One region of the Cupriavidus sp. 21MJTG02-4 genome, then DNA from elsewhere that is predicted to be linked to it. Evidence: predicted binding sites of a transcription regulator. Region 1 holds the regulator's gene; each other region holds the start of a gene.
The links. Region 1 encodes sigma-54, which starts transcription at its own class of promoters, with help from an activator protein. Its sites were predicted from a motif close to TGGCANGNAANCTGCTTT; they were not measured.
Positions count from the first base shown of each region.

Region 1 (7,709 bases):
TAGCCGCGCAGCAGGCTGTAGCGCGCATCGCGCGCTTCCTGCACGCCACGCAGCACATGCCGCATGGGCACGCCGAGCAGCACTAGCGCGTGCGAGGCCAGCATCAGGCTGCCCTCGATGATCTCCGGCACCACTTCGGTGGCGCCAGCCTTCTGCAGCGTGTCGAGTTCCGAATCGTCCACCGTGCGCACGATCACCGGCAGCGCCGGCGCCAGTTCCTGCACGTGGTGCAGCACCTTGAGCGCGGACGGCGTGTTCGCGTACGTGACGACGATCGCCGCGGCGCGGTGTATACCTGCCGCGATCAGCGCTTCGCGGCGGCCGGCGTCGCCATAGACCACGGTATCGCCGGCCGCCGCGGCTTCGCGCACGCGGTCCGGGTCGAGGTCGAGCGCCACGTAGGTGATGCCCTCCCTCTCAAGCATATGGGCCAGGTTCTGGCCGCTGCGCCCGTAGCCGCAGATGATGGCGTGCTTCTCGGTCTGCAGGCTTTGCGCGGCGATGCGGGTCATGTTCAGCGACTGCATCAGCCATTCGTTCGCGGCAAAGCGCAGCACGATGGCGTCGCTGTACTGGATCAGGAACGGCGCGGCCAGCATCGACAGCAGCATTGACGCCAGGATCACCTGGATCAGCACCGGGTCGACGAGGTTCAGCCCGTCGATCTGGTTGAGCAGCACGAAGCCGAATTCGCCGGCCTGCGCCAGCCCCAGGCCGGTACGGATCGCCACGCCCTGGCGCGAGCCGAACAATCTTGCCAGCACGGCGATCAGCACCAGCTTGAACAGGATCGGCACCGCCAGCAGCAATAGCACCAGCCAGACGTGCTCGAGCACCACCTGGATGTTGAGCAGCATGCCGATGGTGACAAAGAACAGCCCGAGCAGCACGTCGCGGAAGGGCTTGATGTCCTCTTCCACCTGGTGCCGGTACGGCGTTTCGGAGATCAGCATGCCGGCCATGAACGCGCCAAGCGCCATCGACAAGCCCAGCCGTTCGGTCAGCGCGGCCATGCCGAGCGTGACCAGCAGCAGGTTCAGCATGAACAGTTCCTGCGACCGCCGCGCCGCCACCACGTGGAACCAGCGGCTCATCAGGCGCTGGCCGAGGAAGAAGATCGCGCCCAGCGCCACGGCGATCTTGGCGGTGGCCAGGCCCAGCGCCGCCGCCAGGTCACCCGGATCACGCGACAGCGCCGGGATCACAATCAGCAGCGGCACCACGGCCAGGTCCTGGAACAGCAGCACGCTGATGATGTTGCGGCCGTGCTCGCTTTCCAGCTCCACGCGCTCGGACAGCATCTTCGAGACGATGGCCGTGGACGACATCGCCAGCGCGCCGCCGAGCGCCACCGAAGCTTGCCAGGAGAGCGGGAACAGCCAGTTGAACAGCCAGCTCGCCGGCACCACGGCCAGCATCGACAGCACCACCTGGGAGCCGCCCAGCCCGAACACGAGCCGTTTCATGGCGCGCAGCTTGCTCAGGCTGAATTCCAGGCCGATCGAGAACATCAGGAAGACCACGCCGAACTCGGCCAGGTACTTGGTCTGCGCCGTGTCGCTGGCCAGGCCCAGTGCGTGCGGGCCGATCAGGATGCCGACCGCCAGGTAACCGAGCATGGGCGGCAGCTGCAGCATGCGGAACGCGACCACGCCGAATACGGCGGCAGCCAGCAGCACCAGGGTCAGTTCCAGCGGAGAATGCATCAAGACGCTCAGGAAGAACCGGCAGGGCTGGCCGGCCGTGCCCCGGCACGGGCGCCCTGCCGGCGGAACACGGCAAGCGCGGCGCTCGCCGGGACGGCCCGGGCGTCGCCGCATTCGTTGGTATACTTCGACGCCATGATAGCCAATTTCGATGCGGATCGAGCACTCAGGCTCGCCCGCAGTACCCTCCAGATTGAAGCCGACGCGGTCGCCGCGCTCTCCGGGCGCCTGACCGCCGACTTCGCGCACGCGGTGCAGCTCGTCCTGCAGTGCAGCGGACGCGTCGTGGTGTCGGGCATCGGCAAGTCGGGCCATATCGGCCGCAAGGTGGCGGCCACGCTGGCCTCCACGGGCACGCCCTCCTTCTTCGTGCACCCGGCCGAGGCCAGCCATGGCGATCTCGGCATGGTCACGCGCGAGGACGTGCTGATTGCCTTCTCAAATTCCGGCGAGACCGGCGAGCTGCTGTCGATCATCCCGATCGTCAAGCGCATCGGCGCGCGACTGATCTCGGTCACCGGCAACCCGGAATCGAACCTGGCCAAGCTGGCTGACGCCCACCTGGATGCCGGCGTGGAAAAGGAAGCCTGCCCGCTGAACCTGGCACCCACGGCCAGCACCACCGCCGCGCTGGCGCTCGGCGACGCGCTGGCGGTGGCGGTGCTCGATGCGCGCGGCTTCGGCGAAGAAGACTTTGCCCGCTCGCACCCCGGCGGCGCGCTCGGCCGCAAGCTGCTGACCCACGTGCGCGACGTCATGCGCAGCGGCAACGCCGTGCCGGAAGTCCGCGAGAACACGCCACTGGCCCAGGCGCTGATGGAAATCACGCGCAAGGGCATGGCCATGACCGCGGTGGTCGACCCGGACGGCATTGCCATCGGCGTGTTCACCGACGGCGACCTGCGCCGCCTGCTGGAAACCCCGCGCGACTGGAAGACCGTGCCGATCGGCGAAGTGATGCACCGGAACCCGCAAGTGGTCCATGAAGACCAGCTCGCCGTCGAAGCCGTGCAGGTCATGGAGGCCAACCGCATCAACCAGTTGCTGGTGGTGGACCATGACGGGCGCCTGGTGGGCGCGCTGCACATCCACGACCTGACCCGCGCCAAGGTCATCTGAAGCGCGGCGCGAACGCAACGAAACCATGCAGGCACTCCTGTCCTCCCTCACCGGGATCGTCCTGCGGCTGCTGCCGCTGCTGCTGATGGCCGTGGTGGCCGGCAGCACGTTCTGGCTGGTGCAAGTCAATACGCAGCAGGAAGGCACCAAGGCGCCGACCGTGCGCAAGCACGAGCCCGACTACTACATGGAGCGTTTCTCGGCTACCGAACTCGCGCAGGACGGCAGCACCAAGATGCGCTTCACCGGCGACAAGATGGTCCACTTCGACGACGACCAGACCTACGAGTTCACCCGTCCCGCCATGCGCGCCTACCAGCCCGAGCGTCCGCCGGTCACCGCGCGTGCCGATCGCGGCCGAATGAACGCCGAGGGCTCGGTGATCGACCTGTATGGCAACGGCTTCATCGAGCGGCAAAAGGGCGCCGATGCCGCCAAGGACCCGCTCATGACGGCCGCGTCGGAGTACTTCCAGGTCCTGGTGAATGACGACATCGTCAAGACCGACAAGGCCGTGAAGCTCACGCGCGGCCCGTCGGTCATGACCGCCAACGGGCTGATCTTCAACAACGTTACCCGCGAAGTACAATTGCTGGGCAACGTACGCGGCACCATCATCACTGGTGCGCCCACCCGGACTCCGGGATCCTGACAACAACAGCCGCCCGCGCCCGACGGGGCGGCACCGCGGACCTGAGCATCGCGCCCGACCCTCCGCTTTCCTGCGACCCTTGCCAACATGATTGCTTCCCTGACGACCCTGTCCCGCCGGCGCGCCGCCCCGCTGCTGCTGGCCGTGGCCACCGCGATTGCCGCGCTGGCGCCGCTGGGCGCCCATGCCGAACGCGCGGACCGGGACAAGCCGCTGGTCCTGGAAGCCGACAACGCCAGCTACGACGACGTCAAGCAGATCTACACGCTGACCGGCAACGTGGTCCTGACCAAGGGCACCATGGTGCTGAAGTCGGACGCGGCCGAGATCCGCACCGACCCGGAGGGCTACCAGTACGCGGTGGCCACGGCCAAGGGCGGCAAGCAGGCCTATATCCGCCAGAAGCGTGAAGGCGTGGACGAGTACATGGACGGCTGGGGCGACCGCATCGAATACGACGGCAAGCAGGAACTGTCCAAGCTGATCGGCCACGCGCGCATGGCGCGGCTGCAGGGCGCCAAGCTGGTCGACGAGATCCGCGGCGCGGTCCTGACCTATGACAGCCGCAACGAGTTCTACACCGCCGCCGGCGGCGGCGACAACACGTCGGCCGGCAACCCGTCGGGACGCGTGCGCGCCGTGCTCTCGCCGCGCCAGGAGGCCAGCGGTGCCGCCGCCAGCCCGCCCCTCGACCTGAAGTCGGCACCCGCGCCGTCCAGCAAGCCCTGAATCACGCGCCCGAACGCATCACCGCCACCATGACCGATACCGCAATGCTCGCCCCCACGCCCGCTTCCGCCGCTCCCGACGCCCGTGCCGACAGCAGCACGATGGTCGTGCGCCACCTGAAGAAGCGCTACGGGTCGCGCACGGTGGTGAAGGACGTGTCGCTCGAGGTGAAGAGCGGCGAGGTGGTGGGCCTGCTCGGCCCCAATGGCGCGGGCAAGACCACGTCGTTCTACATGATCGTGGGCCTCGTCGCGCTGGACGAGGGCGATATCGTGCTCGACGGTCAGCACATCAGCGGCCTGGCCATCCACGAGCGCGCGCGCATGGGCCTGTCCTACCTGCCGCAGGAAGCGTCGGTGTTCCGCAAGCTCAATGTGGAAGAGAACATCCGCGCGGTGCTGGAGCTGCAGTTGGTCAACGGCAAGCCGCTGCCGAAAGCCGAGATCGACAGCCGCCTGGATACGCTGCTGGACGACCTGCAGATTGCCCACCTGCGCAACAACCCTGCGCTGTCGCTGTCGGGTGGCGAGCGCCGCCGCGTGGAAATCGCACGCGCGCTGGCGTCCTCGCCACGCTTCATCCTGCTCGATGAACCGTTCGCCGGCGTGGACCCGATCGCGGTCGGCGAGATCCAGCGCATCGTCAGCTTCCTCAAGGCGCGCAATATCGGCGTGCTGATCACCGACCACAACGTGCGCGAGACGCTTGGCATCTGCGACCACGCGTACATCATCAGCGAAGGCACCGTACTCGCATCGGGCCAGCCCGACGAAATCATCGCCAACGAGTCGGTGCGCCGCGTCTACCTGGGCGAGAACTTCCGCATGTGAAGCCTGGGGCGGCAGGTGCGCTTGGCAGAGACGATCAGGCAGCATCAGCGATAGCAATTTTCGTTCCAACATCGGTTGGATGCGCATAGAATAGGTCGCATGAAACCGTCGCTACAGCTCCGTCTCTCCCAGCATCTGGCACTCACGCCGCAACTGCAGCAGTCGATCCGGCTGCTGCAACTTTCTACGCTTGAGCTGCAGCAGGAAGTCGAGCAGGCCTTGACGGAAAACCCGCTGCTGGAGCGCGAGAACGACTGGATCGACAGCCCGCTGCGCGTGGCGGCCGATGGCTCGGTCAACCTGCAGAGCGCACCCGCGCCCGCACCGGCCGAACCGCAGGGCAACAGCGACGCGAACGCCAGCAGCCCGGGCAGCGAGGATGAGAGCTATAGCGACAGCGGTAGCGAAGATTACGGCAGCGACTGGAGCCTGGACGATTTCGCGCGGCGCCCGCAGGGTGAGGACGACGAGAAGACCCCCATGCAGCTGCGCGACGCCGAGCCCACCCTGCGCGAACACTTGATGGAGCAGCTCGCGCCGCTGAAGATCTCGACGCGCGACAAGGGCCTGGCGATCTTCCTGATCGAATCGCTCGACGACGATGGCTACCTGAGCGCGTCGCTCGACGAGATCTGCACCGAGTTGCCCGAGGAACTCGAATTCGAGGTCGACGAATTGCAGGCGATCCTCACGCTGCTGCAAAGCTTCGACCCGCCCGGCGTGGGCGCGCGCAATGCCGCCGAATGCCTGAGCCTTCAGCTGCGCCGGCTGCAGCATCCGCAGCGCGAGCTGGCGCTCTCGATCGTCAACCATCACCTCGAACTGCTTGCCGTGCGCGACTACACGCGCCTGAAAAAAGCATTGCAGGTTGATGAAGCGGCGCTCAAGGCCGCGCATGAACTGATCCGCTCGCTCGCGCCCTACCCGGGCCACGCCTACAGCCGCCCTGAAGCGGACTTCGTGGTGCCCGACGTATTCGTGCGCAAGGGCGGCGGCGGCTGGATCGCGCAGCTCAATCCGGATGTGATGCCGCGCCTGCGCATCAACGACATGTACGCGCAGATCCTGCGCGGTGCCAAGGGAGAATCCGGTGCCGCGGGGCTGCAGCAAAAGCTGCAGGAAGCGCGCTGGCTGATCAAGAATATCCAGCAAAGGTTCGACACGATCCTGCGAGTTTCGCAGGCGATTGTCGAGCGTCAGAAGAACTTCTTCACGCACGGGGAAATCGCGATGCGCCCCTTGGTTTTGCGGGAGATTGCCGATACACTGGGATTACACGAGTCAACCATATCCCGGGTGACGACCAATAAATACATGGCAACGCCGATGGGTACTTTCGAACTGAAGTACTTTTTTGGCAGCCACGTTTCCACCGAAACCGGTGGGGCGGCTTCCTCAACGGCGATCCGCGCCTTGATCAAGCAACTTATAGGAGCCGAAGACCCGAGGAGTCCTCTTTCCGACAGCCGAATTGCCGAATTGCTGGGTGAACAAGGCTTCGTTGTCGCGCGCCGTACCGTCGCCAAGTATCGCGAAGCCCTGAAGATCCCTGCTGTCAATCTCCGCAAGACTTTGTAGCCGAGTTGCACCGCCTGCCTGGTGCAGCTCTTTCAGAAGGAGAAGCGCTATGAACTTCAAGATCAGTGGACACCACCTGGACATCACGCCCCCGCTGCGTGAGTACGTGGAAACGAAGCTGGAGCGTATCGTCAGGCATTTCGATCAAGTCATTGGCGTCAGCGTGCTACTCTCAGTCGACAATCACAAGGAAAAGGACAGGCGTCAGTACGCGGAAATCAATTTGCACCTTCGGGGCAAGGACATTTTTGTGGAAGCCCATCACGAAGACCTGTATGCGGCCATCGACGCACTTGTCGACAAGCTGGACCGCCAGGTGCTTCGGTATAAGGATCGCGTGCAAGGCCACGACCGCGAAGCGGTCAAGTACCAGATGGCCGAGTCCCAACTACAGCAGCAATGATCAAGCCTGCCAGTCGCAAGACTGGCACTGAAACAGGACTGATAACAGCAAGCCGCGCCATGTAGCGCGGCTTTTTTGCATCTGCAGCCCCGGCCGGGCGCGCGTCCTGGACACAAGTGTTCGCAACTGGCGCAGCACGGTGTATGCTCTCCAAGACATAGCGCGTGGCGACTCCGGCGCGACCACCGTACCCAGGTGTGGCGGCACCAGCACGGACCAGGCCATACAGGGGCCTGGCGCTGCATTGCACAAGAACAGGGGAGACGCTGCTCTATAATGGCCGAACGCCTGGGAAGCCATGGCGTGGCCGCAATCCGGCCCCACTTCGTTTCCGGGCTGAGCAGTCCGATCTGCCTGCTAACTGAAATCCTCGCATCGCCCATGAATCGTTTGGCCAAACTGCTGCCACCCGGCAACATCAACCTCGACCTCAGCGTCACCAGCAAGAAGCGTGTATTCGAGCAAGCCGGGCTCCTATTCGAGAACAACCATGGCGTGGCACGGGCGACCGTGACCGACAACCTGTTCGCGCGCGAGTCGCTGGGTTCGACCGGTCTGGGCGCGGGCGTGGCCATTCCGCACGGGCGCATCAAGGGGCTGAAGCAACCGCTGGCTGCCTTCATGCGGCTGGCCGAGCCGATCCCGTTCGAATCGCCGGATGGCAAGCCGGTCTCGCTGCTGATCTTCCTGCT
Region 1 covers NZ_JBYOJP010000001.1:208,650-216,358, forward strand. The annotation lists gene AC3FKH_RS00985 (monovalent cation:proton antiporter family protein) at 1-1,706, opposite strand, end outside; gene AC3FKH_RS00990 (KpsF/GutQ family sugar-phosphate isomerase) at 1,842-2,825, shown strand; gene lptC (LPS export ABC transporter periplasmic protein LptC) at 2,851-3,477, shown strand; gene lptA (lipopolysaccharide transport periplasmic protein LptA) at 3,565-4,206, shown strand; gene lptB (LPS export ABC transporter ATP-binding protein) at 4,236-5,036, shown strand; gene AC3FKH_RS01010 (RNA polymerase factor sigma-54) at 5,136-6,614, shown strand; gene hpf (ribosome hibernation-promoting factor, HPF/YfiA family) at 6,664-7,017, shown strand; gene AC3FKH_RS01020 (PTS sugar transporter subunit IIA) at 7,399-7,709, shown strand, end outside.

Region 2 (7,709 bases), on a different contig from region 1:
GGGTCCTGCTCCAGCATGAACTTCACCACTTCGAGCCCGAGCGTCATGTGGCGCGATTCATCGGACTGCGCCGAGAAGCCGAAGGTCACCGTGGCCATGTCGCCGTTGTAGGCCGCGCCCGACATGAAGGGCATGAACAACAGGTTGGTCAGCACATACTCGAACGAGAACGAGATCGCCGTGATGAACTCGAACGGCCCCGCCGTCATGGCGTCTTCGAAGTACGACTTCGGCACCGACAGGTACCACAGCCGGTCATGCAGGTGGCGCCAGTCGGAAAAGCCGTTGAAGTACTTGTTGTAGTGGCTGATGGTGTGGACCTGGGTCTGGCAGTGGCGCAGCTCGTCGATCGACTGCATCTGGCACGCCACGCGCGCGCCCACGCCGCGCAGCGTGCGCCCGGCCATGGCAAAGCCGCGGTGCGCCGCATACTCCAGCGGCGACACGCCCGTCAGGAACAGCTTGAGCGCGTTGACGTAGCGCGCGTCGCTGACATTGAGCTGGCCGTTGTTCTGCTGGAACGCGTCGATGATCGCGTACAACTTGCGCTCCTTCTCGGACTGGAATTTCCAGTACGCGTCCATGGTCAGGCGGAACGGGTCTTCCCAGCCGTCCCAGTCATGGATCACGATGCCTTCGAACTTGTCGTGCGGGAATACGGCATCCATGGGCTGGTAGGTGGTTTCCCAGCCGAGGTCGCGCGTGAGGATCGCGTACTTCTCCTTGAGCGAGAGCTTGGGCCGGGTAGCCTGCCGCGCGGCGGTGGCGATTGCAGTGGCGGTGGTCATGTCCTTGTCTCCAGTGTTCTTGCGGTTCGACTTGCGGCTCAGTGCCAGGCCAGTACGAACTGGTCTTCGGTTTCGTCGATATTGCCGGCCAGCGAAATCAGGCCGAGCTGCAGTTCCTGCACGTCCCACGCGCGGCCGATGCGCTCTTCCACGCTGGCGCGGTTGATTTCCAGGCGCCCCGGTGCGTCGATCTTGACCATGGCCGGATAGCGGTTGATGGTGGCGTGCGGGTTGTCGGCCTCGATTGCGTCGATGACGGGACGCATCTCTTCGTTGGCCTGCAGGGCGATGAATACGATCTGTGCGGTCATGGCGTTCGTCCCTGGTGTCATGCAACGGCGTCGGTGGGGCGGATCAGCCCCAGCCCCGCAAGGCGCTTGTCCAGCGCGGCAACCGCTTCACCGAGCGCCGCATCGGCTTCGTCGGCGAACAGGCGGCGTGCCAGCGGGGCCAGCGCGTGCTGGAAGCGGTCGAGCCATGCAAAGGCGAAGCCCGCGATCACGCCGGCATTCGCGGGAGATTCCTGCGCGGCTGTCTTCACCGTTGCATCGACCCAGCGCGTGGTCTCGGCATACCAGGCGATCATGAAGTCAGTGACCAGCGAGAACGCGGGGCTTTCGGCGGACAGGCGCGCATCCAGGCGCTGGTAGACCAGCGGGTAAAGCAGCCCGTCCATCACGAGGTTCTGCGCCACGTGCAGTTCGAACCAGTCCTCACGCACGATCAGGTCTTCGAGCGCATGGCGCAACGGCTGCCAGGCCAGGTCTTCCATCCATGCCGTCTTGGCGGCTTCGACCGCCGCCTTGTCGCCGACCAGCAGGCCGATGCGGGTCAGGTACTGCGCAATGCCCAGGCGATCCATGGTGTGGAACATGGCGGCTTCGGTGATGGCCGAGCCGTAGCCATAGGCCGTGATCGCGGCGTTGTTCATGTTCGCCGCCCACTCGACATGGCGCAGCGGCACCACGCCGAGCGTCAGCAGTTCGCGCAGGGGCGCCGGCAGCGATGCCAGCAGGCCGCGCTTCTCGACGAAGTCCAGGTTCTTCTCCATCGCGTCCTGCTGGCGCGCACGGGCGTTGACGTACGTGCCGTAGTAGAACTGGCGCGGATCCTTCAGCGCGTACCAGTCCTGCATGACCACCTGCGTGCGGCGCACGTCGTAGAGCTCGTATTGCGGCTGCCACAGCGGGCGGTAATGGAAGCTGGTCTCCGGCTGCAGGTCGTACATCGCCTCCTGGTAGCGCGTGGCCGGCTTGTCGGCGCCCAGGCGCCGTTGCAGGTTGGCGAAGGTCTGGCGGATCGGACTGACGCTGTCGGTACGGATATCGATTTGCATGGTGGGTTGCTCCTGTCTCCCTTGTGGTGTTCGGATCGGTGTTCGGATCGGTGTTCGGATCGGTGTTCGGATAGGCCGCGGCGTCAGGCCACGGTTTCGCTCCATTTGTCGCGCTCGAATTCCAGTGCGCGGCCCAGCAGGTGCGACACCGTGATGGCGCACTGCGTGGCGCAGAACGCGGAGAACTGGTCGGGGCGCATGACCAGCTCCACGTAGAGCGCCGGGTCGCCGAGCGAGAACTCGAACTCGACCCAGTGTTCATCGCGCGCGGTCACCCGGACGTAGGGCTGGGCACGTCCGCCGGCCGGGACGCTGGCATGGACAAACGGTGTGGTCATGTCTCGCTCCTGCTGCGATGCACATCGGTGGGTGTGCATGGTTCTGGGTGTGGAGACATATAGCGAAGGCCGTGCCACCGGCTGCCAAGCCGCATGGCACAAGGGATTGCGGGAAATTCCGAGGCGTTGCCCCGGCGCGCCCGCTTGATGATTTGATGAGGGGATCAAGCCTGTTTTCATCAAATGATCAAATCCACGGATATTGCGACGCACCATGCTGTCCACGGGGAATCCCCTCGCTTGCCTGGCTCGCGAAACCGCGTGTTAGGCTACGGAAAAACCGAGGCCAAGGACGTTCCTCTCCGGATCGATTCGCGCCCGCAGGCATTCTGGAGATGGAGATGACCGCCCCCCCCAAGCAGCCGCCATTCGACCTGGCTTCGCTGCTGACGATCGACCCCAAGGCCGCACAGATACGGCTCGGCGATTCCCGCATGGTGCTGATGCACACCGAGGCCCTGAGCTACTTGCGCAAGGAGATCCTCGATACGCTGGGCCTGGAACGCGGCAAGGGTCTGCTGATCCGCATGGGCTACGCGCAGGGCATGCGGGACGCCGAGATGGTCAAGCGCGAACGCAAGGAGGAACTCGAGACGTCGCCCAACGACGCGTTCCTGCTTGGCCCGCAACTGCACATGCTGGAAGGCGTGACACGCGTGGACCCGGTGCGGCTGGAGATCGACCGCGACACCGGCCACTTCTATGGCGAGTTTCTCTGGCAGGACTCCTGGGAAGGCGAAGCGCCCTACAACGAGGAACTGAGCCGCGAGGAAGGCGGCTGCTGGGTGCAGCTCGGCTATGCATCGGGCTACAGCAGCACCTTCATGGACCGGCTGGTCATTTACAAGGAAACCGAGTGCCAGCGCCGCCTCGATGCGCTATGCCGCATCGTCGGCAAGCCAGCCGAGGCCTGGGACGACCCCGACTACCTGAAGTACTTCGAGCCCGACTCGGTCATCAGCGACCTGCTCACGCTGCAGCAGGAAGTCAGCACGCTGCGCGAGACCCTGTGCGGCGCCAACCAGGGCAACCTGATCGGCCAGTCCCCGGCGTTCCGCGAAGCCTTCGGCCTGCTGTCGGCCGCGGCCGATAGCCATATCACAGTACTGCTCACCGGAGAAACCGGCGCAGGCAAGGAGATGTTCGCGCGCTGGCTGCATGACCACGGCCCGCGCGCCGAGCAGCCGTTCATTGCCGTGAATTGCGCGGCGATCCCGCACGAGCTGATCGAATCCGAGCTGTTCGGCGTCGAGAAAGGCGCCTACACGGGGGCACAGCAGTCACGCCCGGGCCGCTTCGAGCGCGCGCACGGCGGCACGCTGTTTCTCGACGAGATCGGCGACCTGCCGCTGTCGGCACAGGTCAAGCTGCTGCGTGTGTTGCAGAACGCGGAAGTCGAGCGGCTTGGCGGCGTCGAGACGCGCAAGATCGATGTGCGGCTGATTGCGGCCACCAACGTCAACTTGGCACAGGCGATCCGCCAGGGGCAGTTCCGCGCGGACCTGTTCTACCGGATCAGCACCTACCCGGTCGCCATCCCGGCCCTGCGCGAACGGCGCGAGGATATCCCGGAACTTGCGCAGGCGTTCATCCAGCGCTTCAACGCGCGCTACCAGAAGCAGGTACGCGGGCTGAGCCAGCGCGCCCGCGATGCGCTGATGCAGTACCAGTGGCCCGGCAATATCCGTGAACTCGAGAACATGATCGAGCGCGGTGTGCTGCTCGCGCCCGCGGCGGGGCTGATCGACACTTCCCACCTGTTCGCCAGCCAGCAGCAGGCCACCGAAGCGCCCGAGGACGCCGATGCCCTGCTGCAAAAGCTGCTGGACCAGCAGGTGTCGCTGCCGCAGATCGAGGGGCGGCTGATGCAGCTCGCCATCGACACGACGCGCGGCAACCTGTCATCGGCGGCGCGCATGCTGGGGATCACGCGGCCGCAACTGGCCTACCGGCTGAAGAAGTGACCGCGCTGGCCTAGTGGTAATCGAACGTGAACGTCGCGGCGGCGGTTACTGTCCCGGCGGTAACGGGCAGGCCGTTATTCAGGCCGATGTACCGGACCGCATAGTTGTACGACCCAGGGATATTGGCCTGAATGCTTCCCAATGCATTGCGCGTCTGCAACGGCACGGGCAGGTAGCTGCCGCCGGAGACGATCTGGAAGCCGACTCCGGTGGCAGCCCCGGGCGCGCCGGCGTTCGAAGCGCCGAGCACACCCGCAGTTGCGGTCTGCACAGGCGTGCCGGGGGCACCGTCGAACGTGACTCCAACGTTGGCCGGGCTGTCGCAAGTGACGCCGATGGTGAAGGGCGCCGTGCCTGCCGTTGCCCCTGCCGGACGCAGGTCAGCCGCGCGCACGGATTGCAGTGTGACAGTCGCGGGATAGTTCACATTGCAGGTAATCGGCCGCGGGATCGCAGTTCCGGTGAAGCCGATGTAGTTGATTCCGCCGCCGCCCAGCGCGCCAGCGTTCTCCCCCTGATAGACGCCAAAGCCGAACCGCGTCTGCATCGGGTCCAGGGTGCCACCGCTTATCGGCCCTGTCTTGACGAACTCAATGGAGGCCGACACCGAGTACGTCATGTCCGCGTTCAGACTGCCCAGGCCCTGGCCTCTTGTGTCACACCCGCCCCCCGATCCGTTGGTGATGGCCTGCCCCGCCTGGTTGCGCAAGCGAATGCCGACACCCGGGACGCCGGTCGAATAGACGCCGGGTGGGCCCTCCGTGCCCGTACCGTAGAAACAGGCTATGATCGGCGCGCCAGGCACGACGCGAGGCGGCACGTTGTCGCATGTGCCGGTGATGGTGTAGTTGCGCGCCGTGCCGGGGATGGCGCTGCCCACTGGCAGCGTGGTCACGACGGCCATATTGCTCATGTCCTGCAGGTATGGCATGGCCGGCGTTGACGAGCAGGCGGCTTGGACCACCTGCGGGGCAGACAGCGTGAGGATGGCCAGCAGACCATAAAGAAGGGTCGCATTCAGACCTGCCCGTTCATTGAGCGGCTTCATCGTTGTGCTCCTTATACATCCCCATGGATAGGGTCGGTTGGTCCCCGGTGACTGGATGATCGCTGCATACGCCGTCGCCTAGCGGCAGCGCAAGGCGCGCAGGCCCGACCGTCGCCGGCAGTGCGTAGGCAAATTCGCAGGTGTTGGCGCCCTGCCCTCCCCACTTTGCCGTGAGCACGCCGGCCTGCTGTTTGAGCCCACGTGCAATAAAACGCCCGTCCTGGCCGACGGTGCCGGCCAGGTTCCCGTCGCTATCGGACACCTCGGCACCGAACGGGAGCGGCTTGCCGTCGGCGGTACGCACGCGCAGGATGACGATCTGGCCACTGTTGCCGGTTTCGAAACGCACGCGGACCACAGCGCCGGACGTCGGCGCGACTTGCTGCATGGTGGAGCGCAGTTCCACGTTGAGCGGCAGGTCCTTCGGGTCGATCTCGATCTGGTTGCGCGAAAACGGCATCAGGTTCGGCACCGCGGCATGGCCCCACGGGTCCACCCGCAGGCCATTGGCGTTCGTGACGCGCGCGCCCGCGGCGTTGTCCGCCTCGATGACGGCCACGGTGTCGCCCAGCATCGGCATGAATGTCACGCCGCCGGCGTACGCCACGATGCCGCCCGATATCCCCGCGCCAAGCTGGCTGTAGCCGTTGCTTCGGCCCGCATTGGCGGTCAGCGTCGCCACGGGCGAAACATAGCCGGCATTGGCCGCGACGCCGTTGGAAACGGCGCTGCCGCCGCCGCTGGAGTGGCTGGCGTTCAGCCCATAGGTCAGGTTGTTGTCGACGCCGAGCGTGCCGGTCACTGATTCCTGCACGCCCATGACGCCCGACGAATCCCTCTGCAGGCTTGTCATGGCATAAGGAGCCTGCGACGCCTTGCCCAGCGGCATGCCCACGGTCAGCATGATCCGGTTTTCCCACTTGCCGCTGCCCAGGTTGATCTGCCGGGTTGCCGAGACCCCGTAGCTCACGCGCTTGTAGCTGTTGTTGTAGCCGGCCTGGAACTGGGTATCGCGGCCGCCGCGGTTCCAGTAGTCCTGGGTCGAGCCGGACAGGTAGACATTGCCGTAGCCGGCCGGCAGGCTCTGGCTCACGGTCATCTGCAGGCGTCCGCGCCGGATGCCGCGCAGCAGCAGGTCCGTGGTCGAACTGTCCTGGCTGCGCATCGCCACGGCATCGGCAAAGTTCAGGAAGCCGCTGGTGGAGTACCGGTAGGCGGCCAGCGTCACGTTGGTACGCGTCGGCGCCACCAGCTTGCTGTAGGACAGGCGCACGCTCTGGCCGCTACGGTCCGGCTGGTTGACCAGCCGCGTGTTCGCGTGCGTGATGTCGGCCCCGAATGCGCCATATTGCGTGTTCAGCGCCATGCCTGCGACGATCGAGAGATAGTTCTCGGCTGCCAGCACGCCCCCATAGCCCGTGAACAGGTTGGAGATGCCGCGCTGGACCGTCGCCTGCATGAAAAGCGGCGTGTCGTGGACGCCCGTGTTCCGGTACTGGCCCGATGTCACGCCATAACGCCACACCCCGGGGCGCAGCGCGTTGACCACGGGCGCGTAGGGCACCGCCGAGGCACGCACGCTGCCATCCGCCTCGGTCACGAGAACCTCCAGGTCGCCGCCGTAGCCGGTCGCGTAGAGATCGTCGATCTCGAACGCGCCGGGCGCGACCGTGGTCTCGTAGATGATGTTGCCGTTCTGGCGCACCTGCACGCGCGCATTGCTGCTGGCAATGCCGCGGATGGTCGGCGCATAGCCACGCTGGGATTCGGGGAGCATGCGGTCGTCCGTGGCGAGTTGCACGCCGCGAAAGCCGAAGCTGTCGAACATCGCGCCATCGGTAAAGGCATCGCCGATCACGAGCTGGCTGCGCAACGGTACGATGGAGCGCTGCAGGCTGGTCTGGATGGACTGGTAGCGGTTGCCGTTGACTGAATCGTACGAGAGGCTGCCGTAGTGCCGGAACCGCCAGGCGCCCACATTGACGCCGGCATTCAGGCCGACATAGCCCTGGGTAGATGACATCCCGCTGCTGTCCGTGTGATAGACGCTGGCGTTGTACTGCAGGCGCGCGGCGTTGACCCCTTCGTCCCAGTAGCGCGGGTCGACGTAACCGCGCGCGCTGCGGTTCATGAAGGACTGCGGCACGGTCAGCTCAAGCCGCTGCTCGCCGTTGTCGAACCCGGCGCTCGCGCCCGGCACCAGCTCCGGCAAGGTCAGGCAATCCGTAGCGGTCA
Region 2 covers NZ_JBYOJP010000018.1:108,245-115,953, forward strand. The annotation lists gene AC3FKH_RS28290 (aromatic/alkene/methane monooxygenase hydroxylase/oxygenase subunit alpha) at 1-788, opposite strand, end outside; gene AC3FKH_RS28295 (MmoB/DmpM family protein) at 827-1,099, opposite strand; gene AC3FKH_RS28300 (aromatic/alkene monooxygenase hydroxylase subunit beta) at 1,117-2,124, opposite strand; gene AC3FKH_RS28305 (phenol hydroxylase subunit) at 2,208-2,462, opposite strand; gene AC3FKH_RS28310 (sigma 54-interacting transcriptional regulator) at 2,804-4,426, shown strand; gene AC3FKH_RS28315 (fimbrial protein) at 4,437-5,474, opposite strand; gene AC3FKH_RS28320 (fimbria/pilus outer membrane usher protein) at 5,458-7,709, opposite strand, start outside.
Region 2: the regulator sigma-54 is predicted to act here: its motif matches at 2,522-2,539, upstream of AC3FKH_RS28305 (phenol hydroxylase subunit).

Region 3 (7,709 bases), on a different contig from region 1:
CCGGCACGGCCTCGATATGACCTCGAACCGGTGCGGCGGGCCGCGCGCCCCTTCAGTCCGTCAGCGGCGTGATGGCAATATTCACCTGCAGGGTCTCGCCGCCGCCGCCCTCGAGAATGCCACGGACCGGTGCCGCAGACTGGTAGTCACGTCCGACCGCAAGCCGCACGTGCCGGTGATCCGTCACACAACGGTGCGTCACATCGATGCTGCACCACAGGTCCTGCCCCGCATCCAGGCAGACATCCGCCCAGGCGTGGCTGGCCAGTTCCGTGGCCGCCGGATCGTAGAAGTATCCGCTTACATAGCGCGCGGGAATGCCGAACGCGCGGCACGCGGCCACCATTACCTGCGCCTGGTCCTGGCAAACCCCGCTGCCAAGATGGAACGCCTCGGCCGCGGAGGTGCCAACATGCGTGGTGTTGGCTGCATAACGTACGTGATCGGCGATGCCGCCGGCCAGCGCCAGCAGCGCCGGCACCTCGTGTCCGGATGCCAGGAACGGCGCGGCGAATGCCTGCATCTCAGGCGGGGCGGCGGTCAGCGGCGTGCCGCCGACGAAGTACAGCGGCGAGACCCGCGCCTCGCCCGCAGCGGGCGCATCGCGGAAGGCATGATGCCCGTCTCGCCCGACTTCACCGTGCGCAGTTGTGACCTCTACTTCACCGATCGCAGTGATGGCGATGGTGTCGGCCGGGCCCTTGACGGTGAAGTTATGGACGATATTGCCGAAGCCATCGCGCGCCTCGGAAAGGTTGCCAGGTGCCTGGAGTTCCCAGCCCTGCACGGCCTGCAGCGGCCCCGAGCGCGGCGCGAGCCGCAATTCGTGCACGCTGCGCCGCACCGGTTCCGCGTAGTGATAGACGGTCTGGTGATGAATCTTGTATTTCACGGTGTTCGGAAGGCCGCCGCGACGACTGCTGCACATGGGTGCTCTCCGCGGCATCCGTCCGAGTACTCGGCACTAGGCCGCCAGCGGCACCAGGAAATCACGGCTGATGCCGTTGCCGAGATCGCCGATGCGCTCCAGGAAGCTGGTCAGGAAAGCGTGCAGCCCGACAGCAAAAATGTCGTCGATGCGGGCATATTTCAGGTCGGCATGGAGTTTACCAGCCTGGCGCTCGGTCTCTCCCGATTGCTGGTTGCAGACCACCGCAAGGATGGCCACCACCTCATCCATGCTCGACACCAGCGAACGCGGCATGTCCGGGCGCAGGATCAACAGCTCGGCCACGCGCTGCGGCGTGATCACCGCGCGGTAGACCTTGCGGTAGACCTCGAAGCCCGACACCGAGCGCAGCACCGCGGCCCAGTGGTAGAAATCGTTCTGCTCTCGATTGGAATCGGTGTCGTCCGAGCCCGACGCCTGGAACTTCACGTCGAGGATCCGCGCGGTGTTGTCGGCCCGCTCCAGGAACGTGCCGAGCCGCATGAAGTGGAAGGCGTCGTCCTTCAGCATGGTGCCGAACTGCACCCCGCGCGCCAGGTGCGAGCGGAACTTGACCCACTCGAAGAAACGCGACGGGTCTTCCTGCAGCTCCCCGTCCGCGATGATGCGCTGCACATCGAGCCAGGTGGTGTTGACTGTTTCCCAGACCTCGGTGGTGAGCGAGCCGCGCACCGCGCGCGCGTTCTCACGTGCCGCGCGCAGGCAGCTCATGATCGACGACGGGTTGGTCATGTCGCGCACCATGAAATCGATCACGTCGTCGCGCGTCAGCAGCCCGTACTTGTGGTCGAACGCACGGGTCAGTTCCGAGATGTCTAACATGGCCCACCAGCCCTGCTCCGCCACTTCCGCGGACTGCGGCAGCAGCGAGGTCTGGTAGTTGACGTCCAGCATGCGCGCGGTGTTCTCCGCGCGTTCGGTATAGCGGGCCATCCAGAAAAGATGGTCGGCGGTGCGGCTCAGCATGGGATTCTCCTCGCTATTCGATCGTGGCTGCGTGGCGACGTGGTGGCGGAGGACTCAGCGCTCCAGCACCCAGGTGTCCTTGGTGCCCCCGCCCTGCGAGGAATTCACCACCAGCGATCCTTCGCGCAGCGCGACGCGCGTGAGCCCGCCCGGCACCATGCGCACCTCGCGCCCCGACAGCACGAACGGACGCAGGTCGATATGGCGCGGCGCGATACCCGCTTCGACATAGGTCGGGCAGGTCGACAACGCCAGCGTCGGCTGGGCGATGTACTGCTCTGGCCGCGACTTCACCACCTCGCGGAAGGTATCGATCTCCGCGCGCGTGGCCGCCGGCCCGACCAGCATGCCGTAACCGCCCGCGCCATGGGTTTCCTTGACCACCAGTTCCGCCATGTTGTCGAGCACGTACTGCAGGTCGTCCGGGCGCCGGCACATATAGGTCGGCACGTTGTTGAGGATGGCCTCTTCGCCCAGGTAGAAGCGGATCATGTCGGGCACGTACGGGTAGATCGACTTGTCGTCGGCCACACCGGTGCCGATGGCATTGCAGATGGTCACGTTGCCCGCGCGGTAGACCGACAGCAGCCCGGCAGCGCCTAGCGAGGAATCGTGCCGGAACACCAGCGGATCGAGAAAATCGTCGTCCACGCGGCGGTAGATCACGTCGATGCGCTGCGGCCCCTGCGTGGTGCGCATGTAGAGATGATCGTCCTCGACGAAGAGGTCGCTGCCTTCGACCAGTTCCACGCCCATCTGCTGCGCCAGGAAAGCGTGTTCGAAGTAAGCCGAGTTGTACATGCCCGGTGTCAGCACCACCACGGTGGGGTCGGCGATGGCCTGCGGCGAAACCCCGCGCAGCATGTCGAGCAGCAGGTCGGGATAGTGGGCCACCGGCGCGACGCGGTTGCGTGCGAAGAGATCCGGAAATAACCGCATCATCATCTTGCGGTTTTCGAGCATGTACGACACGCCCGACGGTACACGCAGGTTGTCCTCCAGCACGTAGAACTCGCCCTCGCCGGCCCGCACGACGTCGATGCCGGCCACGTGCGCGTAGACGTCGTGCGGAACATCCAGGCCCAGCATCTCGGGGCGGTACTGCGCGTTGTTGTAGATCTGGTCCGGCGGGATCACGCCGGCGCGGATGATGTCCTGCCCGTGGTAGATGTCGTGGATGAAGCGGTTCAGCGCCGCCACGCGCTGGCGCAGGCCCTTGTCCAGGGTCGCCCATTCGCTGGCCGGGAAGATGCGCGGGATCACGTCGAACGGAATGGTCCGCTCGGTGCCGCTGTTGGATTCATCCTTGTCGCCGTAGACCGCGAACGTAATGCCGACGCGCCGGAAGATCAGGTCGGCCTCGGCCCGCTTGTTGGCCATGGTGTTGTCGGACTGCCGCGCCAGCCAGTCCGAGAATTGCCGGTAGTGCGGCCGTACCAGGCCACCCGGCAGTGCCTGCCCCGCCTGGATGACGGTATTGCGCTCGTCATCCCGCCAATCCAGCATCTCGTCGAAAAAGCGCGCCGCCATGATGACCCTTCCCTCCGTGAAATCGGGGGGCGTCCTGGTCGCCTGGCCTGCCGGTCTCCCACCGGAATCGCCGCCCCTTGTTTTTTGGCTCTACAGACTGTCGAGTGACTGGCCCTTTCAGCATACTTGCGCCAGCGAAAGCCGCAAGTCCCCGCGATGGCGCGGCACGGAAACGGGTGAAGCAAGATGCCTGCCAGGGGTACCGCAGGCGCGCGTGCAGGAGTGGGTCAGCGCGCGGCGGTGGCGCGGTGGCGTTCGCCGTCTTCGAGGATGGCCTGCACCAGCGCCTCCGGCGTTTGCCGGATATCGAGTACCAGCGCACCTTCGGGTTCTTCCAGGGTATCGAGCTGGCTCTGCAGCAATGCCGGGTTGAAGAAGTGGTCCGTGCGCGCGGACAGGCGCGAGCCGATCACCGACGCGTCGCCCTTCATGTAGACGAAGGTCACGCCGCCATCCGGCGGCGTCAGCCGGTCGCGATACACCTGGCGCAGCGCGGAGCAGGTGAACACGTGGGTCCGGCCCTCGGCCCGCGCGGCATCGATGGCCGCGCGCATGGCCGCCAGCCAGGGCCAGCGATCCTCGTCGGTAAGCGGGATGCCCGCGTGCATCTTGGCCTTGTTGGCGGCGCTGTGGAATTCGTCCGCGTCATGGAACGCGCAGCCCAGGCGTTGCGCCAGCATTTCGCCAACCGTGGATTTGCCGCTGCCGGAAACGCCCATCAGGATATAGATCATGTCTGCTCCATCGATCATGGTGTCGGATGGTTTGCCCCATCCTTGTCGGTAGCCTGGCGCCGGCAGGCGGCGCGCAGGTGCCCGGCTGGCGGCTGGCACCGGCCGGGGGAATCGAGTCAATCGGATGAAACGGGCCTTGGCCCGGCTATTGTGCGACGGAATGCGCCGCCGTGGCAGTTCCGGGCGCGGCGGCCGCCGGCATGGCGTCGGCCTCGGACAGGTCTAGTGCGCTGCCGCCCTCTTCCGCCATGCGCGCGTGACGCCGGAACAGCCCGAACAGGCCGCGGCCCATGCTGAACCGTGCGAAATCGTCAGCCGGCGCTGGCGCGACGGGGCGCGCCGCGAATTCGGCCGGATCACCGAGCCAGGCAAGCGTGCCGGCAACGGCGTCCATGCGCACCAGGTCGCCATCGCGCACGCGCGCCAGCGGTCCGCCGGCCAGTGCCTCGGGGCCCATGTGGATCACCGCGGGGACCTTGCCGGAGGCGCCGGACATGCGGCCATCCGTCACCAGCGCCACGCGGTGCCCCGCATCCTGCAGCGCACCAAGCACGGGCGTCAGGCGATGCAGTTCTGGCATGCCGTTGGCATTGGGCCCCTGGAAACGCACTACCGCCACCACGTCGCGGTTCAACTCGCCCGCTTCGAAGGCCGCTTGCAGGGCCTCCTGCGAATCGAACACGCGCGCCGGCGCCTCGACCACGCGGTGTTCGGGCGCCACGGCGGACACCTTGATCACGCCGCGGCCCAGGTTGCCCTGCATCAGGCGCAGGCCACCCTCGTCGGAGAACGGCTCGGCGGCGGTGGCGAGCACCTGGGCGTCGCCGCTGGTATTGGCGCCATCGCGCCACTGCAGGACGCCGTCGACCAGCACGGGCTCCTGCGTGTAGCGTGCCAGGCCAGGGCCGGCCACGGTCTGCACGTCCTCGTGCACCAGCCCGGCCTGCAGCAGCTGGCGAATCACGTAACCCACGCCGCCCGCGGCGTGGAAGTGGTTCACATCCGCCGAGCCGTTCGGATAGACGCGCGCCAGCAGCGGCGTGATGCGGGACAGGCGGTCAAAGTCGTCCCAGTCGATCAGCACACCCGCCGCGCGCGCCATGGCTACGAGATGGATGGTGTGGTTGGTGGAACCGCCGGTGGCCAGCAGGCCGACCATCGCGTTGACGATGGCTCGCTCGTCGACGATGCGCGCCATCGGCAGGTACTCGCCGCCCCGCGCCGACAGGGCCAGCGCGCGCTGCGCCGCTGCCGCGGTCAGCGCGTCGCGCAGGCCGCTGTCCGGGTGGACGAAGGCTGCGCCGGGCAGGTGCAGGCCCATGATTTCCATCAGGAACTGGTTGCTGTTGGCGGTACCGTAGAAGGTGCAGGTGCCGGCGCCGTGATAGGCCTCGCACTCGGCTTCGAGCAGCGCTTCGCGGCCGACCTGGCCGGTGGCGTAAAGCTGGCGCACGCGTGCCTTCTCCTTGTTCGGCAGGCCGCTTGCCATCGGCCCGGCCGGCACGAATACGACCGGCAGGTGGCCGAACTGCAGCGCCCCCATCACCAGGCCCGGGACGATCTTGTCGCAAACGCCCAGCATCACCGCCGCGTCGAACGTGTTGTGCGACAGCGCCACCGCCGTGCTCATGGCAATGGCATCGCGCGAAAACAGCGACAGCTCCATGCCGGGGTTGCCCTGCGTGATGCCGTCGCACATCGCCGGCACGCCGCCGGCCACCTGCGCCACGGCGCCGGCCGCGCGTGCCGCTTCACGGATCACGCCGGGATAGCGCTCGTATGGCTGGTGCGCCGACAGCATGTCGTTGTAGGCCGTCACGATGCCGAGATTGGCCGCATGTTCGACGCGCAGCTTGAGCTTGTCGTGCGCCGGCAGCGCGGCAAAGCCGTGCGCCAGGTTGGCGCACGACATGCCGCGCAGTGGACCCAGTTCCGCCTGCGCACGTTCGCAACGCGCCAGGTAGGCCTGCCGGCTGGCGCGGCTGCGCTCGGCGATGCGCCGGGTCACGGCAAGGATTTCGGCATGGACGGCGTGGGGCATGGCTGGACGTTCCTATTGGCCTGTAGATTTTCTACATTATAGCGATACAAGATTCACGCGAGCAGCCTCCTTGAGATCACAAACATCACAGAATCCACGGAATACGGGAAATCCCTAGCGCAATTTCACGGCAACCCCTCGGCTCCGCAAAGCCACGGCGCTGTAGAATATCTACATTCAGATCCTGCCAGCCACGCTCCGCCACCGTCATGCGCGACCGAATCCTTGCCGTCTACGACACGCTCCGTCCGTCCGAACGCCGCCTGGCCGACTATGTCGCCCGCCACGGCGCCAGCGTGATCCGGCTTTCCATGCCGGAACTGGCCGAGCGCGCCGGCGTGTCGCAACCCACCATCGCGCGCTTCTGCGCGGCGCTGGGCTATGACGGATTCCGTGAATTCAAGCTGCAGTTCGCGCAAAACGTGGGCGGGGGCACGCCTTTCGTGCACCAGGACGTGAAGCCGGACGACGGCCCCGCCGACATTGCCGGCAAAGTATTCGACCGCACCATTGCCACGCTCATGAGCGTGCGCAATGCGCTGTCGGCGGACCAGGTCGAGCACGGCATCCGCCTGCTTGCCACCGCGCGCCGCATCGAGTTCTATGGCTGCGGCAACTCGGGCATCGTCGCACTCGACATCCAGCACAAGTTTTTCCGCCTGGGCATGCCGACCACGGCTTACTCCGATCCGCATGTGTTCAGCATGTCGGCCGCCCTGCTCGGGCCCGGCGATGTCGCCGTACTGGTTTCGAACAGTGGCCGCACGTGGGACATGCTGACTGCCGCCACGCTGGCCCGTTCCAGCGGCGCAAGCGTGCTGGCCCTGACGCATAGCGGCTCGCCGCTGGCCAAGCTGGCCGACGTCTGCGTGTTTTCCGACGTGGAAGAGGACAGCGAAGTCTATACGCCGATGACGTCGCGCATCTGCCACCTCGTGCTCGGCGACGTGCTCGCGGCCGGCGTGGCGCTGGAGCGTGCCGATACTGTCGCGGCGGGACTGCAGCGCGCCAAGGCCCATCTGCGCGAGCGCCGCATCGGCGGCGCGGGACCCGCCCGGGCGCCGCAGGAAGCGGATGCGCCATCGCCACCGGCCAGCCGCAAGACAGCCGCGCGGTCTCGCTCTCGCACCGCCCACTGACATCCCCTGGCTATCGCGGCGCCTCCGGGGCGTCGCGCCAGTAGCGACGCTCCACCTGGCGGAACGCGGCCAGCGAATAGCCTTCGCCATGCGTGTCCATGGTGACCGCGCCGGTTTCGTCGGTGCGGTAGCGCTGGATGCCCGCATCGCCATAACGCGCCCACACCTCGCCACGCGGATGCTGATAGCGATTGCGATAGCCAAGCTGGAACACCGCCGCAGCGGGCCTGACCGCCGCCAGCCACGCCGGACCCGACGATGTGCCACTGCCGTGGTGCGGCACGACCAGGACATCGGCACGCAGCAACTCCGCGGACAGCCGCTCGGCTAGCTCGCGTTCTTCTGCGCGT
Region 3 covers NZ_JBYOJP010000008.1:225,733-233,441, forward strand. The annotation lists gene AC3FKH_RS18145 (transglutaminase family protein) at 53-892, opposite strand; gene AC3FKH_RS18150 (alpha-E domain-containing protein) at 965-1,915, opposite strand; gene AC3FKH_RS18155 (circularly permuted type 2 ATP-grasp protein) at 1,970-3,445, opposite strand; gene AC3FKH_RS18160 (gluconokinase) at 3,673-4,179, opposite strand; gene edd (phosphogluconate dehydratase) at 4,325-6,220, opposite strand; gene AC3FKH_RS18170 (MurR/RpiR family transcriptional regulator) at 6,430-7,359, shown strand; partial or broken gene AC3FKH_RS18175 (DNA internalization-related competence protein ComEC/Rec2) at 7,370-7,709, opposite strand, start outside.
Region 3: the regulator sigma-54 is predicted to act here: its motif matches at 3,624-3,641, upstream of AC3FKH_RS18155 (circularly permuted type 2 ATP-grasp protein).

Region 4 (7,709 bases), on a different contig from region 1:
CGCCGTCATCCACGGTCAGCCGCACATGCTGGCACGCATCACGGCCGAGCGACTTGTACCACTTGGTGGCACCGGGCGTCGCGATGACCGCGTGCGTGCCGGCTTCCGCATGCAACGCGATATCGAGACTGTCGCCGCCCGCCACGCCTGCCGGCGGATGCAGGATGACGGCGTGGCAGATGCCGCCTTCGGGATAAAGCGGCTTCTGCACCATCAACGGGCCCTGGTGTTGGCGAAGGGCCAGCACGGTACGCTCGCCGCGTGCGGCAAAGCGCAGGCGCAAGCTGGCCTGCCATGCAGGCGGCATGGCGACGGTGGCGGGAAAATCAGGATGACGCATGGCTCGATGAATAGACCGGCGATGCAGGCGGGGGCGAGCCGCAGCAAGCGCCGCAGCGGATGCCGGAAATCATAGCGCGCCGGCCGCCGGCGCGAAAGCGCAGCGCACGGTACTCGCTCTCCGCCTTGCACGCTTACACGGCGATCAGCTCCCGCACTCCATCCTGCTCCATATTGGCCCCCTCGCCTTTCGCCACGACTTCGCCGCGGCTCATGACCACGTAGTGATCGGCGATATGGCGCGCGAACTCGTAGTACTGCTCGACCAGCAGCACCGTCATGCCGAACTCGTCGACCAGCAGCCGCAGCGCACGCCCGATGTCCTGGATGATCGACGGCTGGATGCCTTCGGTCGGCTCGTCGAGGATCAGCAGGCCCGGCTCGCTCATCAGCGCACGGCCGATGGCAAGCTGTTGCTGCTGCCCGCCCGACAAGTCGCCGCCGCGGCGCTGGCGCATGGTGCGCAGCACCGGGAACAGCTGGTAGATCCGATCCGGCACGCCCGAAGGCCGCGCACGGCTGGCAGCGCCGATCAGCAGGTTTTCTTCCACCGTCAGCCGCGGAAAGATCTCGCGCCCCTGCGGCACGTAGGCAAGGCCGGCCGAAACTCGCTCATAGGGCGCCTTCTTCTCCAACGCACGGCCATCCCACTGGATGCTGCCGCTGCGCGTGGGCACCACGCCCATCAGGCACTTGAGCAAGGTGCTCTTGCCGACACCGTTGCGGCCCAGCAGCGTGGTCAGCTTGCCGCCCGGCACTTCGAAAGAAACGTTCCGCAGGATATGGCTGCCGCCATAGAACTGGTTCAGTGCATTGACCTGCAGCATGGCTATCTTCCCAGGTAGGATTCGATCACGCGTTCGTCGCGCTTGACGCTGTCCAGCGTGCCTTCCGCCAGCAAGCTGCCTTCGGCCAGCACCGTGACCTTGCCTTCGTCGCCGGCCAGCGCCGCGACGAATTCCATGTCGTGCTCGACCACCATCATCGAGCAGCTGCCGCGCAGGCTGTTCAGCAACGCGGCGAGCTGCATGGTTTCCTCATCGGTCATGCCGGCCACGGGCTCGTCCAGCAGCAACAGTTGCGGCTGCTGCATCAGCAGCATGCCGATCTCCAGGCGCTGCTTCTGGCCATGCGACAGCAGTCCCGCCGGGCGGTACGCCTCGTCCTCGAGGCCGGTTAGCGCGAGTGTTTCTTCAATACGCCGATGCCCTTCTCCCGTCAGCCGCGCGCGCAGCGACGACCACCATCGCTTGTCGGCCTTCATCGCCAGTTCGAGGTTCTCCCAGACGGCATGCTGCTCGAACACCGTCGGCTTCTGGAACTTGCGGCCGATGCCGACCTGCGCGATGCGCGGCTCGGTCATGCGCATCAGGTCGATGGTCTGGCCCAGGAACACGCGGCCGCTGACATTGGCATTGCGCGGGCCGGTCTTGCCGGTGATGACGTCCATCATCGTGGTCTTGCCGGCGCCATTGGGGCCGATCACGCAGCGCAGCTCGCCATGGTCGATCGACAGGCTCAGCTTGTTAAGCGCGCGAAAACCACCGAACTGCACCGTCAGGTCTTCGAGGTAGAGGATCGGACCATGCGACACATCGATCGTGCCGGGCTCCACCACGCGGCCCAGCCCCGTCGCATTGCCGCTTTCCGCCTGGCCATATTCGAGCGCGGCATTCATGCTTCACCTCCGGTGCGTCCTGCCACTGCAGGACTCGAAACAGGCTCCTTCGCGGCCGGTGCCGCCGGCATCGCGGGGCGGCTGCGCTCGCGCAGGCGCTTCAGCAGGCCGATCACGCCATCAGGCAGGTACAGCGTGACCAGCACGAACATCGCGCCGAGCAGGAACAGCCAGTACTCGGCGAAGTAGGCCGTGAACATCGTCTTGGCGCCGTTGACGAGGAACGCCCCGATCACCGGTCCGATCAGCGTGCCGCGGCCGCCAACCGCCACCCAGACAGCCATCTCGATCGAGTTGCCCGGCGACATCTCGCCCGGGTTGATGATGCCCACCTGCGGCACGTACAGTGCGCCGGCAATACCGCACAGCACGGCCGAGAACGTCCAGACGAACAGCTTGTAGCCGAGCGGGTTGTAGCCCGAGAACATCACGCGCATCTCGGCATCGCGCACGGCGGTCACCACGCGGCCGAGCTTGGACGTCACGATATAGCGGCAAGCCACGAATCCGGCGACCAACGCCAGGAAAGTCAGCACGAACAGTGCGGTGCGCGTCTGCGGCGCGGCCACCGCATAACCGGCGATGCGCTTGAAGTCGGTGAACCCGTTGTTGCCGCCGAAGCCCGTTTCATTGCGGAAGAACAGCAGCATCGCCGCATACGTCATGGCCTGCGTGATAATGGACAGGTACACACCCTTGATGCGCGAACGGAACGCGAAGAAGCCAAACAGCCAGGCCAGCACGCCCGGCAGCAGCACCACGAGCAGCAACGCGTAGCCGAGGTGCTCGGTGCCGTGCCAGAACCAGGGCAGATCCTTCCAGTCGAGGAACACCATGAAGTCCGGCAGGTCGCTCTTGTACACGCCTTCGCGCCCGATCGCGCGCATCAAGTACATGCCCATCGCGTAGCCGCCCAGGGCAAAGAACAGCCCATGGCCCAGGCTCAGGATGCCGCAGTAGCCCCACACCAGATCCAGCGCAATGGCGGCCAGCGCATAGCACATGATCTTGCCGATCAGCGTCAGCGCATAAGCCGACAGGTGCAGCGGATGGCCCTCAGGCACCAGCAGCGCGCACACCGGCACGCCGATGGCAACCACCACCGTCAAGGCCACCAGCAAAGTCCAACCGCGCCCGGTGAACAGCGGCTGACGTCCGGGCACGGCAAGCCGAAATTGCGTGGCCGGCGAATTGGAATGAAAGCTCTGCATCATGCCTCCGCGCTGCGCCCCTTGAGCGCGAAAAGTCCCTGCGGCCGCTTCTGGATAAAGAGCACGATCAGCACCAGGACGAAGATCTTGGCCAGCACCGCGCCGTAGAACGGCTCGATGAACTTGTTGATGATGCCGAGCCCGAACGCGCCGACGATCGTGCCCGCCAGCTGCCCGACTCCACCCAGCACCACGACCATGAACGAATCGATGATGTAAGCCTGGCCCAGGTCCGGGCCGACATTGCCGATCTGCGACAGCGCGCAGCCGCCCATGCCGGCAATGCCCGCGCCGAAGGCAAAGGCGTAGCTGTCCACCTTCCACGTGCGCACGCCAACGCAGGCGGCCATGGTGCGGTTCTGCGTGGTGGCACGCACGAACAGGCCAAGGCGCGTACGGTTGAGCACGGCCCAGGCAACCGCCACTACGGCGAGCGCGAACAAGATGATGACGATGCGGTTGTACGGAATCACAAGGCCTGGCATCCATTCGACGCCACCGCTCATCCAGGCCGGGTTCGCCACTTCGACGTTCTGCGCGCCGAACAGCGTGCGCACGGCCTGCATCAGCAGCAGGCTCACGCCGAATGTGGCCAGCAGCGTCTCCAGCGGGCGGCCATAGAGATGGCGCAGCACCAGGCGTTCCAGCACGAAACCGACGATACCCGCAGCCAGGAACGAGGCCGGCAGCGCTGCGGGCAGATACCAGTCGAACGCGCCGGGCGCGTAGGTGCGGAACAGCGTCTGCACGACGTAGGTGGCATACGCGCCGATCATCAGGAACTCGCCGTGCGCCATGTTGATGACGCCGATCAGCCCATAGGTGATCGCCAGGCCCAGCGCGGCCAGCAGCAGCACGCTGCCCAGGCTCAGGCCGGCGAACAGGTTGCCGATCAGGTCGGCGCGGCGCTGGTCGCTGCGCAATGCGTCGAGTGCCTGCTGCGCGGCCACGCGTACCTCGACATCGGGTTCCCGGTACTTGCCATCGCTGCCGCGCTCGACCAGCGGCGCCAGCTTCTGCCGGCTTTGCGGATTGCTGTCGCGGCCGAGGATGCGAATAGCCTCCATCCGCGCATCGCGCTGGGCCGTGTCGCCGGCGTGGGTCTCTTCGGCCAGTACAGTGGTGGCCCAGATCACGTCCAGCCGTGCGCGCAGGCCGGGATCGGCCTCAATCTTGCGCGCCGCTTCCACACCAGCGCGCGAGGCGCTTTCGGGTTGGTCATACAGCGTATTGATGGCCTGCGTGCGCACCGCGATATCGGGCGATTGCAGCTGCAGGCTGCTGGCCGCGCTATCCACGATCGCGCGCAGGCTGTTGTTAAGCGTCAGTGATTCCAGCTCATCGGCCTTGACCGTGACTGGCTTGCCGGTAATCGCGTCGACGGTCTTGTCTGCTTCCTGGCGCACCATGCCCACCGACGGGGCGTACTGCAGCGCGTCGTCCTGCAGCGCTTTCAGGATGGGTCCGGCCTGCTCCGGCGCAGCCTTGGCCAGTGCGTACAAGGCCGCGGTCTTGGCATCGAAATCGTCCTCGGCCAATGGCTTAAGGTCGGCCTGCGTCAGCGCAGCAGCCCACGGTGCCGTGGCGAGGAGCAGCGCTGCCAGCAAGGTGCGCAGCCACGGCATGGCATGAACGGATATCGAATAGCGCATAAGGGTTGGCACGTGCAAAGGTAATGGCGGACAGCGAACTACGCCGCTCTCCCGCACTCGAGAGAGCGGCGTCGCTTCATCAGGCGAAGTGGCTTACATCACCTTGTCCGGCTTGCCTTCATTGCCGGAGATGAACGGGCTCCACGGCTGCGCGCGGATGGGCTTGGCGGTCTTCCACACCACGGTGAACTGGCCGTCACCCTTCACTTCGCCGATCATCACCGGCTTGAACAGGTGATGGTTGTCGCCCATGGTCAGCGTGAAGCCGTCCGGTGCCTTGAAGGTCTGGCCGTACATGGCGGCGCGGACTTTGTCAGGATCGGTCGTGCCGGCCTTCTTCACGGCTTGTGCCCACATATGGATGCCGACATAGGTGGCCTCCATCGGGTCATTGGTGACACGCTTGTCGCCACCTGGCAGGTTGTTGGCCTTGACCCAGGCTGCCCACTGTTTCTTGAAGGCTTCGTTCTCGGGATTCTTGACCGACATGAAGTAGTTCCATGCGGCAAGGTGGCCGACCAGCGGCTTGGTATCGATGCCGCGCAGCTCTTCCTCACCGACGGAGAAGGCCACCACCGGCACATCCTTGGCCTTCAGGCCCGCGTTGCCGAGTTCTTTGTAGAACGGCACGTTGGAGTCGCCGTTGATGGTGGAGATCACGGCGGTCTTGCCGCCCTGCGAGAACTTCTTGATGTTGGCGACGATCGTCTGGTAGTCGCTGTGGCCGAACGGCGTGTAGACCTCTTCGATATCCTTGTCGGCCACGCCCTTGCTCTTCAGGAATGCACGGAGGATCTTGTTGGTGGTGCGCGGATAGACGTAGTCGGTGCCCAGCAGGAAGAAGCGCTTGGCGCCGCCGCCTTCCTTGCTCATCAGGTACTCGACCGCCGGAATGGCCTGCTGGTTGGGTGCTGCGCCGGTGTAGAAGACGTTCTTGGACATCTCCTCGCCTTCATACTGCACCGGGTAGAACAGCAGCGAGTTCAGCTCTTCATAGACCGGCAGCACGGACTTGCGCGACACCGAAGTCCAGCAGCCGAATGTGACCGCAACCTTGTCCTTGGTGATCAGCTGGCGCGCCTTCTCGGCGAACAGCGGCCAGTTCGACGCCGGATCCACGACCACCGGCTCCAGCTTGCGGCCGAGCACGCCACCACTCTTGTTGATCTCGTCGATGGTCATCAGCGCCACGTCCTTGAGCGACGTCTCCGAGATGGCCATGGTGCCGGACAACGAATGCAGGATGCCGATCTTGATCGGGTCCTTGGACTGCGCCATCGCCAGCGGGCTCGCGCCGATCATGGCCGCGGCGGCTACCGCCGACAGCTTCAGCATGTCACGTCGTTTCATTGCAGCTCCCAGTTTGTCGTTTGGTTACGGGACTCAACGCTCCCCGGGTGGTGCATCCGCAACTACCGTGCCATGGCTCGCCAGGCCATCGACGGATGGCCAGACGCCGCCGGGGCGCCCGGCAAGAGACAATTCCAGGGAGATACCGCGCGAAAGCACCATGCTGGTGCCGGGCGGGAACAGACGACGACGCACCGCGCGCGTGCACGGCGCAATCGGGTGCAAGCGAGGCCGCGGGCATGCCGGCGCCGAAAATGGGAAGGCGCCGGCAGGAATGCGGCGCCACGGTGCGCGATGCACCGCCACAAACAAGAACGGGGCCCGAAGGCCCCGTTGTCTATCGTCCAGAGACGATTACTTCATCATCCACGGCATCATGTTCGCGTTCATGTTGTGCATGATCCAAAGCGAGCCGGCCAGCACGATGAACAGGATCAGCAGCGTGAACAGGAACGACATCACGTTCCAGCGCTGTTCCTTCGAACCATCCATATGGAGGAAATACTTCAGGTGCACGACCACCTGCACCGCGGCCATGCCGAGGATGATCAGCAGGGTCGTGCCGCGGTCCATGGTGCCGTCCATCACGATCTTGAACGGGATGACGGTCAGGATCACCGCGAGCACGAAGCCGATCACATAGGACTTGAAGCTGCTGTGGCCGTGCGACTCGGCGTGGGCCGATGCTGCGTGTTGCTGTGCCATTTACATTGCCCCCATCAGGTAGACCACGGTGAAGACGCCGATCCACACGACGTCCAGGAAGTGCCAGAACAGGCTGAGGCAGTTCAGGCGCTTGGACATGGTCGGGGTCAGGCCCTTCTTGCTGACTTGCCACATCAGGACCAGCATCCACACCATGCCGCTTGCTACGTGCAGGCCGTGGGTGCCCACCAGCGTGAAGAACGACGACAGGAACGCGCTGCGGCTCGGGCCGGCGCCTTCGGCGATCAGGTGATGGAATTCATTGATTTCCATGTACATGAACGCGGCGCCCAGCGCGAACGTGATAGCCAGCCAGACCAGCACCCGCACTTTCGAGCGGTTCTGCAGCGAGATCATCGCGAACCCGTACGTGATCGACGAGAACAGCAGGATGAAGGTCTCGGTCAGCACGTAGTTGAGCTCGAACAGCTCCTTGCCCGACGGGCCGCCCGCCACTTCGCCGCGCAGGACGGCGAAGGCGGCGAACAGGCACGCGAACAAGATGCAGTCGCTCATCAGGTACAGCCAGAAACCAAAGATTGTGTTCTCGCTGGTGTCGTGGTGCGCGTGGTCGTGCGTGTCGTCATGCGAGTGCGCATGAGCCGGGGCTTGCGCCGCCCCGAAGCGATCAAGGACTTCTGTCGACATGGTTATCAGGCCTGCGAAGCAATGCGCTGCAGTTGGCGCGTTTCAATCTGCTCGACCTCGGCGGCCGGCACGTAGTAGTCGATGTGGTCATCGTTGGCGCGGCGGATGAACGACACCACCATGCCA
Region 4 covers NZ_JBYOJP010000005.1:16,675-24,383, forward strand. The annotation lists gene AC3FKH_RS11715 (urease accessory protein UreD) at 1-340, opposite strand, end outside; gene urtE (urea ABC transporter ATP-binding subunit UrtE) at 474-1,166, opposite strand; gene urtD (urea ABC transporter ATP-binding protein UrtD) at 1,169-2,017, opposite strand; gene urtC (urea ABC transporter permease subunit UrtC) at 2,014-3,228, opposite strand; gene urtB (urea ABC transporter permease subunit UrtB) at 3,228-4,880, opposite strand; gene urtA (urea ABC transporter substrate-binding protein) at 4,974-6,230, opposite strand; gene cyoD (cytochrome o ubiquinol oxidase subunit IV) at 6,585-6,935, opposite strand; gene cyoC (cytochrome o ubiquinol oxidase subunit III) at 6,936-7,583, opposite strand; gene cyoB (cytochrome o ubiquinol oxidase subunit I) at 7,589-7,709, opposite strand, start outside.
Region 4: the regulator sigma-54 is predicted to act here: its motif matches at 6,286-6,303, upstream of urtA (urea ABC transporter substrate-binding protein).